DNA from 2 places in the Neobacillus solisequens genome. Region 1 is predicted to be linked to the other one. Evidence: riboswitches for the same ligand, from Rfam matches in the RefSeq annotation. Region 1 holds a riboswitch; the other holds the start of a gene.

What was found. A riboswitch is a leader RNA that binds a small molecule or an ion and turns the genes downstream of it on or off. The one in region 1 is predicted to bind thiamine pyrophosphate.
Region 2: it holds a riboswitch for thiamine pyrophosphate, as region 1 does, so the genes downstream of both, thiM (hydroxyethylthiazole kinase) here and tenA (thiaminase II) in region 1, are expected to answer to the same signal.

The regions. Positions count from the first base shown of each region.
Region 1 covers NZ_JBKFGJ010000006.1:308,168-314,513, reverse strand. Annotated here, with positions in the region: partial or broken gene ACI3K6_RS09075 (fibronectin type III domain-containing protein) at 1-315, shown strand, start outside; gene ACI3K6_RS09070 (TetR-like C-terminal domain-containing protein) at 889-1,026, shown strand; gene ACI3K6_RS09065 (Fic family protein) at 1,125-1,379, shown strand; gene ACI3K6_RS09060 (zinc ribbon domain-containing protein YjdM) at 1,496-1,831, shown strand; TPP riboswitch at 2,059-2,160, shown strand; gene tenA (thiaminase II) at 2,272-2,958, shown strand; gene ACI3K6_RS09050 (ECF transporter S component) at 2,955-3,551, shown strand; gene ACI3K6_RS09045 (ABC transporter ATP-binding protein) at 3,529-5,106, shown strand; gene ACI3K6_RS09040 (energy-coupling factor transporter transmembrane component T family protein) at 5,103-5,840, shown strand; gene ACI3K6_RS09035 (OsmC family protein) at 6,271-6,346, opposite strand, start outside.
Region 2 covers NZ_JBKFGJ010000002.1:504,198-510,543, forward strand. Annotated here, with positions in the region: gene ACI3K6_RS02950 (HipA family kinase) at 1-364, shown strand, start outside; gene galU (UTP--glucose-1-phosphate uridylyltransferase GalU) at 473-1,372, shown strand; TPP riboswitch at 1,723-1,831, shown strand; gene thiM (hydroxyethylthiazole kinase) at 1,913-2,725, shown strand; gene thiD (bifunctional hydroxymethylpyrimidine kinase/phosphomethylpyrimidine kinase) at 2,738-3,550, shown strand; gene thiE (thiamine phosphate synthase) at 3,547-4,197, shown strand; gene thiW (energy coupling factor transporter S component ThiW) at 4,194-4,703, shown strand; gene tenA (thiaminase II) at 4,705-5,376, shown strand; gene ACI3K6_RS02985 (ABC transporter ATP-binding protein) at 5,351-6,109, shown strand; gene ACI3K6_RS02990 (ABC transporter permease) at 6,099-6,346, shown strand, end outside.

The DNA of each region.
Region 1 (6,346 bases):
GGAAATTACTCAACTGTTGTAAGTATAAAGCCAGTCCCAGTAGTACCAGTAAATTGTAAAGCAGTAAGGACAAGTTCAACTAGTATAACTAATTCATGGAATGCAGTAGCAGGAGCAAGTGGATATGAGGTATACAGAGCGGGTTTAAGTAATGGAACATATAGCTTAGTGAAAACTACAACCTCTTTAAGTTTTGTAAATACAGGATTAATAAAAGGAAATACTTACTATTACAAAGTGAAAGCATATAGATTAGTTGGAACAACAAAAATATATAGTAACTTTACAAATGTAGTTTATGCTAAAACATATTAGACAAACTAAATAGTGATATTTATTTATGGTTAATTCAAATATTAATAATTGGTTACTAAAGAGATTAAAATATATTTTTATAATAATAAAAAGCTCTTATTCATGTAGTTGTACATGGGTAAGAGCTTTGATTTTTAATAAAATGTTACAAATAGCATATCAAAGTGAAAAAAATAAACTAAAAGGAATTTCAAAAGAGGTAAAAGATACAATTTGCGGTATACTAGAGATTTTAGATTCAGAATATGGAGAGGATAGAAACTACAAGATGATGACTTAGACCAAAGTGATTGTTTTAGCAATCTCTTCGACTTATCGATTCGAGGAAATGTCATTCAATGGTTCGATGGGCACTCTGCAAATCCTTCTCCAGTGTTTTGGTACTCTCTTAATTTTTGATATATAAAAAAGAGACAACAGTATTTCTTCTTCATTAAATAGAAAAGTATGATTTAGTTTTATAAAAAACATGATGATAAACGTGATCAATTGAAAGTTTTTTTATTTCGGATATAGTTTTAATAGATTCTTTCATCATGGAAGGATGATTCATCTTTCCGGTAAAAGATCCCAATGGAATACTTTTTATCATTTATCACGTCTGCTTTTTTAGGATTAATTGAACAATGGGTTCAAAATGGTTTAGATAAGACCCCTCAAGAAATGACAGCATTATATATTGATATAATTTCTTTTATTCAAAAGAAATAACAATACCCACCTCCACCATATAAAATTCAGCAGCAAATGGTTGCTTTGATGATCGGTATGATAGAGGAGCAAAAAAATTACATCTAATTAAACGTGGTGTGATATTAGATGCAATTTTTGTTGGCATTCATCCTTTTATCGATGGTAATGGACGAACTTCGAGACTGCTTTTAAATCTTGAATTTAAGTCTTGTTATCCACCAATTATTATTAAAGTTGAAATTCGATTAGTTTATTACAATGCATTAATAAAGCACATACGACAGAGGAATATGAGGACTTTATTTAGCTGTTTGCGAAGGAAGTTAAATCTTCATTGGATCTTTTTAAGTGCAGTACAAAACCCCATTTAGATATGTTACCGTGAACCGTACCATAAGTAAAGTGAGGATTTCAAAATGCATTTGTTTTTATTAGAAAAAAAGGTAGTATTAAAGGATACCAATTTCACAAGGAGAATTTGAAAACGATGAGTAATTTGCCTAATTGCCCGAAATGTAATTCTGAATATACGTATGAGGATGGGATAATGTTAGTATGCCCCAATTGTGGTTATGAGTGGACGTTAAATCACGAAACGGGCGAGGATCAGAGGACGTTCAAAGATGCAAATGGGAATGTTTTGAACGATGGGGACACGATTACAGTCATTAAAGACCTTAAAGTAAAAGGAAGTTCATCCGTAATAAAACAAGGTACTAAAGTAAAAAATATTCGTTTGGTTGATGGGGATCATGATATTGATTGTAAAATTGATGGGTTTGGTGCAATGAAATTAAAATCAGAGTTTGTAAAAAAAATATAAATAGGATTTTAATGTAATTGAGCCAAAGAACTTTTTATTATATTTTCTCTTAGGGAGTGAAACCTCATTAAACTGTATCATAAGTAAATGAGGTTTTTTGTTTTCCATTAGTAAAGTACTATTACTCATAAAATGGTTGGATTATTTTTGATACTTAAGAATCATAAATGAATCATTTGATTGACTTTATTGTAAGGCCGGTGTAATGTAAATATTAATTTTATAGGAAGACCCACTAGGGGAGCCATTTTTGGCTGAGACAGAGTTGCTCTGGACCCTTTGAACCTGATCTAGTTCATACTAGCGTAGGAAAGTGGAGACCGTGCACGGGTATATTTACAATTATTCTGCCGCTCCATTTTTGGAGCGGTTTTTTGTTTTTTAACAGTGAATCGCTCCATTTAAAGTCTTCCCAATATAACCAAAAGGGGGAAACATTTATGAGTTTTTCAGCGGAATTGAGAAAAGAGGCAAATCCAATCTTTGAAGCAATTTTTGAACATCCTTTTGTGCAAGGTATTGCCAATGGTGATTTAAGAAAGGAACAGCTTATTCATTATGTCAAACAGGATTTTGAATACTTGAATTCCTTTATCAGAATCTATGGAATGGCCATAGCAAAATGTGAGAAACGTGAAGATATGGAGATGTTTAATAAGCAAATCTCATTTATATTAAACAGCGAAATCCATCCACACCATAACTTTTGTCAGGTAGCGGGTGTTCAATATGAGGAACTGCAAGGATTTCCACTAACTCCATCTGCACTTCATTACATACGTCATATGCTGACCATTGCTCATGAAGGTACATTAGGGGAAATCTTGTCTGTTTTATTGCCATGTCCATGGACTTATTGGGAAATTGGAAAGAGATTATTAAGTGAAATTAACCCGGATTGCTCTCATCCCTATTATGAATGGATTCAGTTTTATGGTAATCGGACAGATTCTATTACAACCAAATTTTGTGAACGAATAGATGAATGGGCTTTGGAAGCAACGGAGAAAGAAAAAGCAAAGATGAAAGAACATTTCTTAATTAGTTGTCAGCTTGAATATATGTTTTGGGATATGGCCTATAAACTTGAGGAGTGGCCAGTAAAAATGGAGGCAGTAAAAAGATGAATTGGAAGATGAAAGAAGTCGTGCTAACAGTTATTTTATCAGTTGCCTGCGGAGTTATTTACTTAGGATGGTCGACTCTTTGGATCCCGATTTCTGCTTTAGTAGGACCTGTCGGTGCCGGTTTTATGTTTGGGATTTGGGTGATTGCTAGTCCAGTAGTGGCCTATATTATTCGTAAACCAGGTGCCGCTTTTATTGCCGAGGTTGCAGCAGCAGCTGTTGAGTTATTAACGGGAAGTCATTTTGGTCTTTCAGCCTTGTTAGTAGGAGTGTTTCAAGGGATTGGGTCTGAAATTGCTTTTGCCCTATTTAGATACAAGCGCTACGACCTCGTTACGTTAATGCTATCTGGTGCTCTAGCAGCAATTGTCGGGATGGGGTATAACATATTGGCTAATGGATTTGGATTCTACACCACAGGCGTATTTTTTACAACGTTAGGAATACATGTGATCAGCGGAATCATTCTGGGTGGTTGGTTAGCAAAGGTCATAGTGGATGCACTGGCTAGGACAGGTGTTTTAGAACAATATGCCTTGATGAAAGAAAAAAGAAAAAAGGATGACATTCATGGGAAAATTTCTGGGATGTAGGAATCTTTCTATTCGCTTCTACAATCGTTCTGAAAAGATCCTTAATGATATGACGTTATCCATTAATAAAGGAGAAAAAGTATTAATATTAGGCCCTAGTGGGAGTGGAAAATCTACATTGATTTCTGCTCTTGCAGGGATTATTCCTGAGCATGTTGAGGCAGAAGTAAATGGTGAAGTGTTTCTTAGGAGTCAGGCAGGTGTTATGATTCAAGATCCGGACACTCAATTTTGTATGCTTCGTGTTGATGAAGAAATTGCTTTTAGTCTCGAAAATAAATCTATTCCCCGGAGTCAAATGGACCCAATCATTTTGGATGTAATGGATCAAGTAGGATTAAAGGTTGATAGGAAAACACCCATTGAAACACTCTCAGGGGGGATGAAACAAAGATTGGCATTAGCCTGTTTATTAGCATTAGAACCCGAAGTATTGTTTTTTGATGAACCGACAGCCCAATTAGACCCAGTTGGAAGAATGGATATATTTGAATTATTGAAACAACTATCACAAATGACCAACCAAACAATGGTATTTGTTGAACATGTTCTTGACGGCTGCATCGAATGGATGGATCGGGTCATTCTGATGAATGAGCGAGGAAGCATCATAGCGGATGGGAAGCCAGAAGAAATTCTGCTACATTATCATCATGAAATGACAGAAGCAGGTGTTTGGCGGCCTAAACTATTCCCTTACAAGTGGATAGATGTTGTGGAAAGTGCCTCGCACCCACTATCTATCAAGCTGTCAGAAATGTTGCAACGTAAGCCTCAAGAAAGAGTGGTTGAAGATCATTTGATCACAACTAAAAATGTTGAAATTGGTTATGAAAAAAAGGCGATCGTGAAGGATATTAGTATAGATATCCATAAAGGTGATTGGGTCTCTATCATCGGGGCAAATGGAGGTGGAAAAACCACTTTCTTAAAAAGTTTAATACGGTTAGAGCCAATAAAAAGTGGGAAAATCCTTTTTCAAAATATGGAACTTAAAAAATGGTCTGACCAGGAATTATATGAAAAGGCAGGTTATGTCTTTCAAAATCCAGAGCTTCAATTTATAACAGATACAGTATTTGAGGAAATTGCTTTTGGCGGCAGACAAAGAAATTGGCAAGAAGAGGAGATTCATGCCAAAACCATTGGACTTTTACAGGAGTTTGGGTTGGAATCTTTTCAGAATGCCCACCCTTTTACCTTAAGCTTGGGGCAAAAACGGCGGTTAAGTGTAGCGACCATGTTATTGTTTGATCAACCTTTATTATTGCTTGATGAACCAACGTTCGGTCAGGATGAAAAAACTACTAAGGAACTTATTAAGCAGTTAAAGAAGAGACAGGAACAGGGAACAACCATTGTAATGGTAACGCACGATATGGATTTAGTTGATACTTGTTCTAATCAAGTCATTCTCTTGAATAAAGGAAGAGTTGCCTATCAAGGGACACCATACGGGTTATTTTCTAATCAGGAAATCATACAGGAAACGGATATTATTCCGCCGCTTCAATACCAGTTAATGTATGCAAGAAGGGAGCGGCTTTTTGTATGAAATCCAACGATTCTTTCCTCGCCTCCCTAAATCCTTCTATGAAATTACTCTCTCATTTGTTAGTCATGTTTCTGTTAATGACCATAACAAATCCAAAAGTGACATTTGGGATATGGGTACTTGGGGTATTCATTGGAATTTTTTTAGGGGGGTGGAGAATTAGGTACCTTCTAAAAAGTCTATTACCGTACTTGGGATTTTTTATTCTTGTGTTTTGGATGATGGCGGCTTTTGGAGAAGGGGAAGAAACCATTTGGAAATGGGCCTGGTTTCATATTACAGCGGAAAGTATGAATCATGGCTTAACCATTGCAATAAGGATGTTAGGGTTTGTAACGTATGGATTGTTGTTTACCTCAACAACAGACTTGACTTTACTTATTATGAGTTTCATTCATCAATGCAAACTATCTCCTAAATGGGCTTATGGGCTATTAGCAGGGTTTCGTTTTATCCCGCTATTCCAAACTGAATTCAACCAAATGAAAATCGCACATAAAGTGAGAGGTTATAAGCAAAAAAAAAGTTGGAAAGCGTTTATGAGGTACTCATTACCACTGTTCACTCAAGGTATAAGAAAGTCAGAACGAATTGCTATTGCAATGGAAGTGCGTGGATTTACGGGGGCAAGGGATAGAACTTATTATCAAACCGCTAGAGTAGTCACAAAAGACGTAGCCTATTTACTATCTTTATTAATTGTTGTAATAGGAATTTCCATTTTTATTAAATGAAACAATAGTTTTGATGAAGTTGAATGATCTAAATGAGTTTTTTTAAGTAAAACAAGCCAAAAATAATAAGATAAAAAAATCTGTATATCTTTGGCTTGTTGAATTTATGAGATAGATGACATTCGGTTCCAGTTTTTAATATTATTCCGTAATAGTACTATGATTAAATACTGTTGATAACCTTGGATTGGTAAAGCTCAATTAAATAGCGAGGAATTGTTCTTCATTTGGGATAGTTAATTAATGTGTGTAAAAAAAAAGGTCTTTTGTATAGGAAAGAAAATAAGCCGAATTATATAGAGTATTGAAAAAGACTTGTATACTTCGGCTTATAAAATATTACTCAGTTAAGAGGCTAATGCATCGGTTTTGTTGAATTGAAAAATATAACATTAAGTAGTGACACTAAAAGGCAATCACTGCAAAAAATCTATTCGTTTCTTTTTTGTTCTTCACCATTTAATACTAGTTGAAAGGCAATGTCGGCCTTTAATGAATCAGACACA
Region 2 (6,346 bases), on a different contig from region 1:
GTATCAACTTTGGGCGATTGATCATGCGGAGATATTTGCCTCTTATAACTGGCAGCATCCAGATTCCGAGTTGCTCCCCGTAGGGATTTTGAAAAGTGCGACACACCAATTAATGGCGCAATTTATCACGGATGAGGGGCAATTTTTTAAAGAAATGGAGGTGATACAATCGATTCCCATTTTATTAATCGAGGAAATTGTATCACTTATCCCTGATGATTGGAATGTTTCAAAAACAGAAAGAAAAGAAATCGTTACCACTTTATTAACTAGACGTTATAAAATTCTTCCAAAGCTGATGAATGGATTTATTAAAAAAGTCTATCGGCCGATCCAATCAAACATGAATGGCTCCCGAACTTGATTGGGGAGGGAGTTTTTTTAGACACACGTATAGTAGGGTTACTCTCTTTGGCCATAGTTGTACGATTGCATATAAACAAAAAAGTTGAAATACGGAAGGAGGCTAAACATGAAAATCCGAAAGGCCATTATTCCAGCTGCCGGCCTCGGGACCCGCTTTTTACCTGCAACGAAAGCCCAGCCCAAAGAAATGCTGCCAATAGTCGATAAGCCAACCATTCAATATATTGTTGAAGAAGCCGTTGCTTCGGGAATTGAGGAAATCATCATGATTACCGGAAGGGGAAAGCGGTCGATAGAGGATCATTTTGATAAATCATTTGAGCTGGAAGATACGTTGTTAAGAAAGAATAAATTCGAGGCATTAGCGGAGGTTCAAAAAATAACTGAACTCGTTAAAATCTATTATGTCCGACAAAAAGAACCTTTAGGACTAGGGCATGCGATCCTTTGTGCAAAAAATTTAATAGGAGACGAGCCGTTTGCCGTAATGCTGGGAGATGACATCGTTCAATCAAAAACACCTTGCTTAAAACAGCTAGTGGATATTTTTGAATACTACAACAGTTCAGTTGTCGCCATCCAAGACGTTCCGGATCAAGATGTAAATAAATATGGCATCATCAAACCAAAAGGGCAAATGTTAAACGAATCACTATGCTATGTTGACGAATTCGTCGAAAAACCAAACCCAGATGTCGCCCCTTCCAACCTAGCTATCATGGGTCGCTACATCCTACGCCCGGAAATCTTCCAAATCCTCGAACACTTCCCAATCGGACAAGACAACGAACTCCAACTAACCGAAGCCATCAACCAACTCAACCAAACCCAAGGCATCCTCGCCTACAAATTTGAAGGAAACAGATACGATATCGGCGACAAAATCGGCTACATCAAAGCAACAATCGACATCGCCCTCCAAAGACCCGACACCCAAGCTTCCGTTCTTGAACACTTGAGGAATATATTGGAAATTGGTGACAGGCACCACAAAAGTACAAAATAGAGTGATTTGTCCATATGGGGAGGACAAAATGTAAGGGATTACCAATAGTAGGAGAACAAATCATGATTAGGGGTATGGTTTGTTTTCTTTTTTTGTTATTTGGTTGATTTTTTGGTTAGGGGATGAATTTCTATGCAGTAATTTATTGCTCGGGAAAGCGCAGGATTAGACATTTCTGGATGGGATTTGTCGGTTGGTGGAGAGGCTTTTTAAGTTAAAATCAAGCATTCTACTTAATGGATTATAATAATGTTATGTAAGCTAATTACTGCTATATTTTTGTAGCTCCCTGAGTTTATTTCTTTACAACATAGATGAATATGGTTATGATAATAAAAGTTTAATAAATACCAATCTACTAGGGGTGCCCTGTATCGGGCTGAGAGAAAACTGCGAGGTTTTTAACCCTTTGGACCTGATCTGGGTAATACCAGCGTAGGAAAGTAGCTAATGCGAAACAAAGCTGTTTCACGTTCGTTTAACCTCAAACCAGGTCCAATAATGGATCTGGTTTTTTTATGTTTACAAAGAAAAGGAGAGATGGACATGGAGAAAATATTCTTAGTCGAAACATTACAGAAGGTTAGAGAAAGGAATCCGCTGGTACATAATATCACAAATGTGGTTGTCACAAATTTTACAGCAAACGGTCTGTTGGCAATGGGGGCATCACCGGTCATGGCTTATGCGCCTGAAGAAGTCGCTGATATGGCCAAAATAGCCAATTCACTCGTATTAAATATTGGAACATTATCTGAACCTGTAGTTGAGGCCATGTTGATCGCCGGAAAAGCGGCAAATGAACAAGGGGTTCCTGTTATTTTTGATCCTGTTGGTGCTGGTGCTACTCCATATCGCACAAAAACAGCACACAAAATCCTAAGTGAAGTGAAAGTGAGCATTATCAGAGGAAATGCTGCAGAAATCGCCAATGTTGTCGGTGAAAAATGGGAAATTAAAGGGGTAGATGCAGGAAATACAGGAGGAAATGTGGTAGAGCTGGCCCAAAAAGCTGCTAAGAAATTAGCCTGTACCGTCGTGATTACCGGTAAAGAAGATGTCGTATCAGATTGTAACGCAACTTATCTCATCTCAAACGGTCATCCGATTTTAACAAAGGTGACAGGAACCGGCTGCTTATTAACCTCGGTAATTGGGGCGTTTGCAGGGGTGGAACATGATTTGATAAAAGCTACTATCTCTGCCCTCACCTTTTATGGCGTTGCTGCTGAAAAAGCAGCACATAAAACAGTGGAGTGGGGTCCAGGTAGTTTCCAGATCGAATTTTTAAATCAACTGTCACTAATTTCAGAAGAAGACCTACATCAATTGGCTTCCTTTAGAAAAATGTAAAAGGGGACGGAAATGATGAAAAAAGCACTAACAATTGCGGGCTCCGACAGTGGTGGCGGGGCAGGAATTCAAGCGGATCTCAAGACTTTTCAGGAATTACAGGTGTTTGGAATGTCTGCTGTTACAGCGGTTACGGCGCAGAATACGTTGGGTGTTCATGGTGTTTACCCCATGTCGGCAGAGGCGGTAGAAAAACAAATAAAAGCCATTGGTGATGACATGGGGACGGATGCCATAAAAACCGGAATGCTGTTCAATGCGGAAATTATAGAGACTGTAGCGGAAAATCTGAAAATCTATAAATGGGGGAATCTGGTAATCGACCCGGTCATGATCGCTAAAGGGGGGGCGTCTCTATTACTAAATGAAGCCGTTTTTGCAATGAAAAAACATTTAATACCCTTAGCAAAGGTAATTACTCCGAACATCCCAGAGGCAGAGGTTTTAACAGATATGAAGATTCTTACCCAAAAGGATAAACAAGAAGCTGCAAAACGTTTATTTGATATGGGAGTGACCTTTGTGGTCATTAAAGGTGGACACGATGAAGGTTCAACTGAATCTTCAGATCTATTATTTGATGGCGAAAAATTTATTACCTTAACGAGCAAACGAATCCCAACAAAAAACACACATGGTACTGGATGTACATTCGCAGCGGCCATAACAGCGGAGCTGGCAAAAGGGAAAACCGTTCATGAGGCGGTAGTCGTCGCCAAAAATTTTATACAAGCAGCAATCGAAAACGGGATCTCAATTGGTCAAGGCCATGGTCCGACCAATCACTGGGCATATCGAAAAAGAAAGGAGTTTACCACACAATGAAAAATTTAGGCGATGCACTAAAGGTTTATTTCATAATGGGAAGCACTAACTGCCAAGAGGACCCCCAAAAGGTACTCCAAGAAGCAATCCAAGGGGGGATTACCCTTTTTCAATTCCGCGAAAAAGGGGACGGAGCACTAACTGGGTTGAAAAAATATAACTTAGCAAAGCAACTGCAGGAGATATGTAAACAGAATCAGGTACCGTTTATTGTCAATGATGATATCGATCTCGCAGTAGCATTGAATGCAGATGGTGTTCACATCGGGCAAGACGACGAGGATGTAAGAACAGTAAGAGAAAAGATGGGCGACAAAATTTTAGGTGTTTCTGTGCACTCGTTGGAAGAGGCAGAAGCAGCACTAAAAGATGGGGCAGATTATTTTGGAGTGGGTCCGATTTTTCCTACTACAACCAAGGAAGATGCCAAACCCGCACGTGGTACAACTGTAATCCAGGAGCTGCGTTTGATGGGATTTACGACACCAATTGTTGGAATTGGCGGGATTACAATAGAAAATGCACATATCGTAATGGAAGCTGGTGCGGATGGTGTGTCTGTGATTTCTGGGATTAGTCAAGCTTCATCACCGTATAAAGCTGCTATGGATTTGAAAAATAAAGTTTTTGGAGTTGTAACGCCATGAATAAAACCTATAAGATCACACTTACAGCCATGATGATTGCCATTGGGACTATTTCTAGCAATCTTGTAGCCATTCCGATTGGTTTTACAAAAGTATTCCCAGTCCAGCATTTTTTAAATGTCTTGTCAGCTGTTTTACTAGGACCCTATTACGCTGTCGCCCAAGCCTTTTGTGTTTCACTTATCAGAAATCTAATGGGGACCGGGTCGATCTTTGCCTTTCCAGGAAGTATGGTGGGAGCACTGCTGGCTTCCCTTTTATTCTATAAAACTAGAAAAATCTATTTCGCCTTTATTGGTGAGGTAATCGGAACGGGAATTTTCGGAGCGATGCTTTCTTACCCAATTGCCACGCTGATCCTGGGACAGAAAGCGACCCTATTTGGGTTTATTCCTTTATTTATCTTTAGTTCATTTGCAGGTGCGTTGCTAGGATTAGTCATCCTCTCCATTTTTTTGAAAAAGAATGCAATCCCATCAAACAAAATCGAAATAGGGAGGGACTAGGGTGAAATTTTCCGAGACCTTGTATGAAAAAGTACGGGAAATATGGGAGAAAACTCATCAGCATCCCTTTGTTACCGGATTAGGAACAGGAGAACTACCGGTTGAAGTGTTCGTTCATTATATGAAGCAGGATTACGTGTTTTTAATCGACTATTCAAAATTATTTGCTTTGGGATCGGTGAAGGCAAAAGATGTGAATATGATGAAGGCTTTTGCAAAATTGCTGCATGAAACCTTAAACGCGGAAATGGAGCTACATAGGAGTTATGCATCCAAGTTTGGGATCACTTGTAAAGAACTTGAGGAAACGAAGCCAACTCCGATCAATTTAGCCTATACCAGATATATGTTGAATGTGGCTCAAACAGGGTCATTAGAGGAGATCATCGCCGCATTATTACCTTGTATGTGGAGCTATCGGGAAATTAGCAGTATGCTAGCAGTTAAATATCCAGGTTCTAGCAATCATCTATTATACGGAGATTGGATTACGATGTATAGCTCCATTGAATTTGACGCTTTGACAACATGGCTTATCGACATGCTTGATACATTGGCTGAGGGAAAATCAGAACGGGACTTAGCGGTTTTAGAGGAACATTTCCTAACAACTGCCCGGTTTGAATATATGTTCTGGGATATGGTTTATGATGGTGGTGATTGGCCTGTTTGAAGCATCAACTCTCTCCATCACCAATTTGTCCTATTCCATTGATGAACGTAATTCCATTTTTCGCGATGTCTCTCTTGAGGTAAAAGAGGGCGAATTTGTATCGATCATTGGCAAGAGCGGGTCGGGAAAAAGCACACTTTTTAAATTGATTGCTGGTTTAATAAAACCGGATTCCGGAGAAATAGTGTTAACTGACAACAAAACAAAACTGTTAGGCGAAGTGGGGTATATGCCTCAACAGGATTTACTATTACCATGGAAGACGGTCCTTGAAAATGTTTCACTTCCCTTAGAGGTTAAGAAGGAAAAGTTGAACCTAGAAGAGATTCGATTATGGTTAGCCCGGTTTGGACTGGACCGATATGAACATGCTTATCCTCATGAACTCTCAGGTGGAATGAAACAGCGGGCAGCATTTTTGCGGACTTTATTGACTGGAAAAGACTTGTTATTACTCGACGAGCCATTCGGTGCTTTGGATTCTTTTACAAAAAGAAAGATGCAAAGCTGGTTATTGGGTCTATGGGACGATTTACAAAAGACGATCTTGCTCGTTACCCATGATCTGGAGGAAGCCCTTTTATTGAGTGATCGAATTTTGATTCTCTCCACAACAGGAATAAAAGACTGGAAAGTGAACCTCTCAAGACCGAGATGTGACCAAGTAATCTATCAACCTGAGTTTATGACAATGAGAAAAGAACTGGAGCTGCTAATTCACCATGAAAGCTAATTGGAAAAAATGGTTTGGGGATTATGGGTTATTTTTATTAGTCCTGATTCTGGTAGTTAGTTTATGGGAAGTAGTGGTTAAAAACGGCCAGGTTCCCGAGTTTATTTTACCTGCACCATCAACTGTCATAAGGTCACTTATAGCTAATAGAGAGATTTTGTTTGAGGTCCATTTAATTGCAACATTGAAAGAAGTTTTAATTGGATTTGCCCTCTCTCTTGGATGCGGTTTACTTTT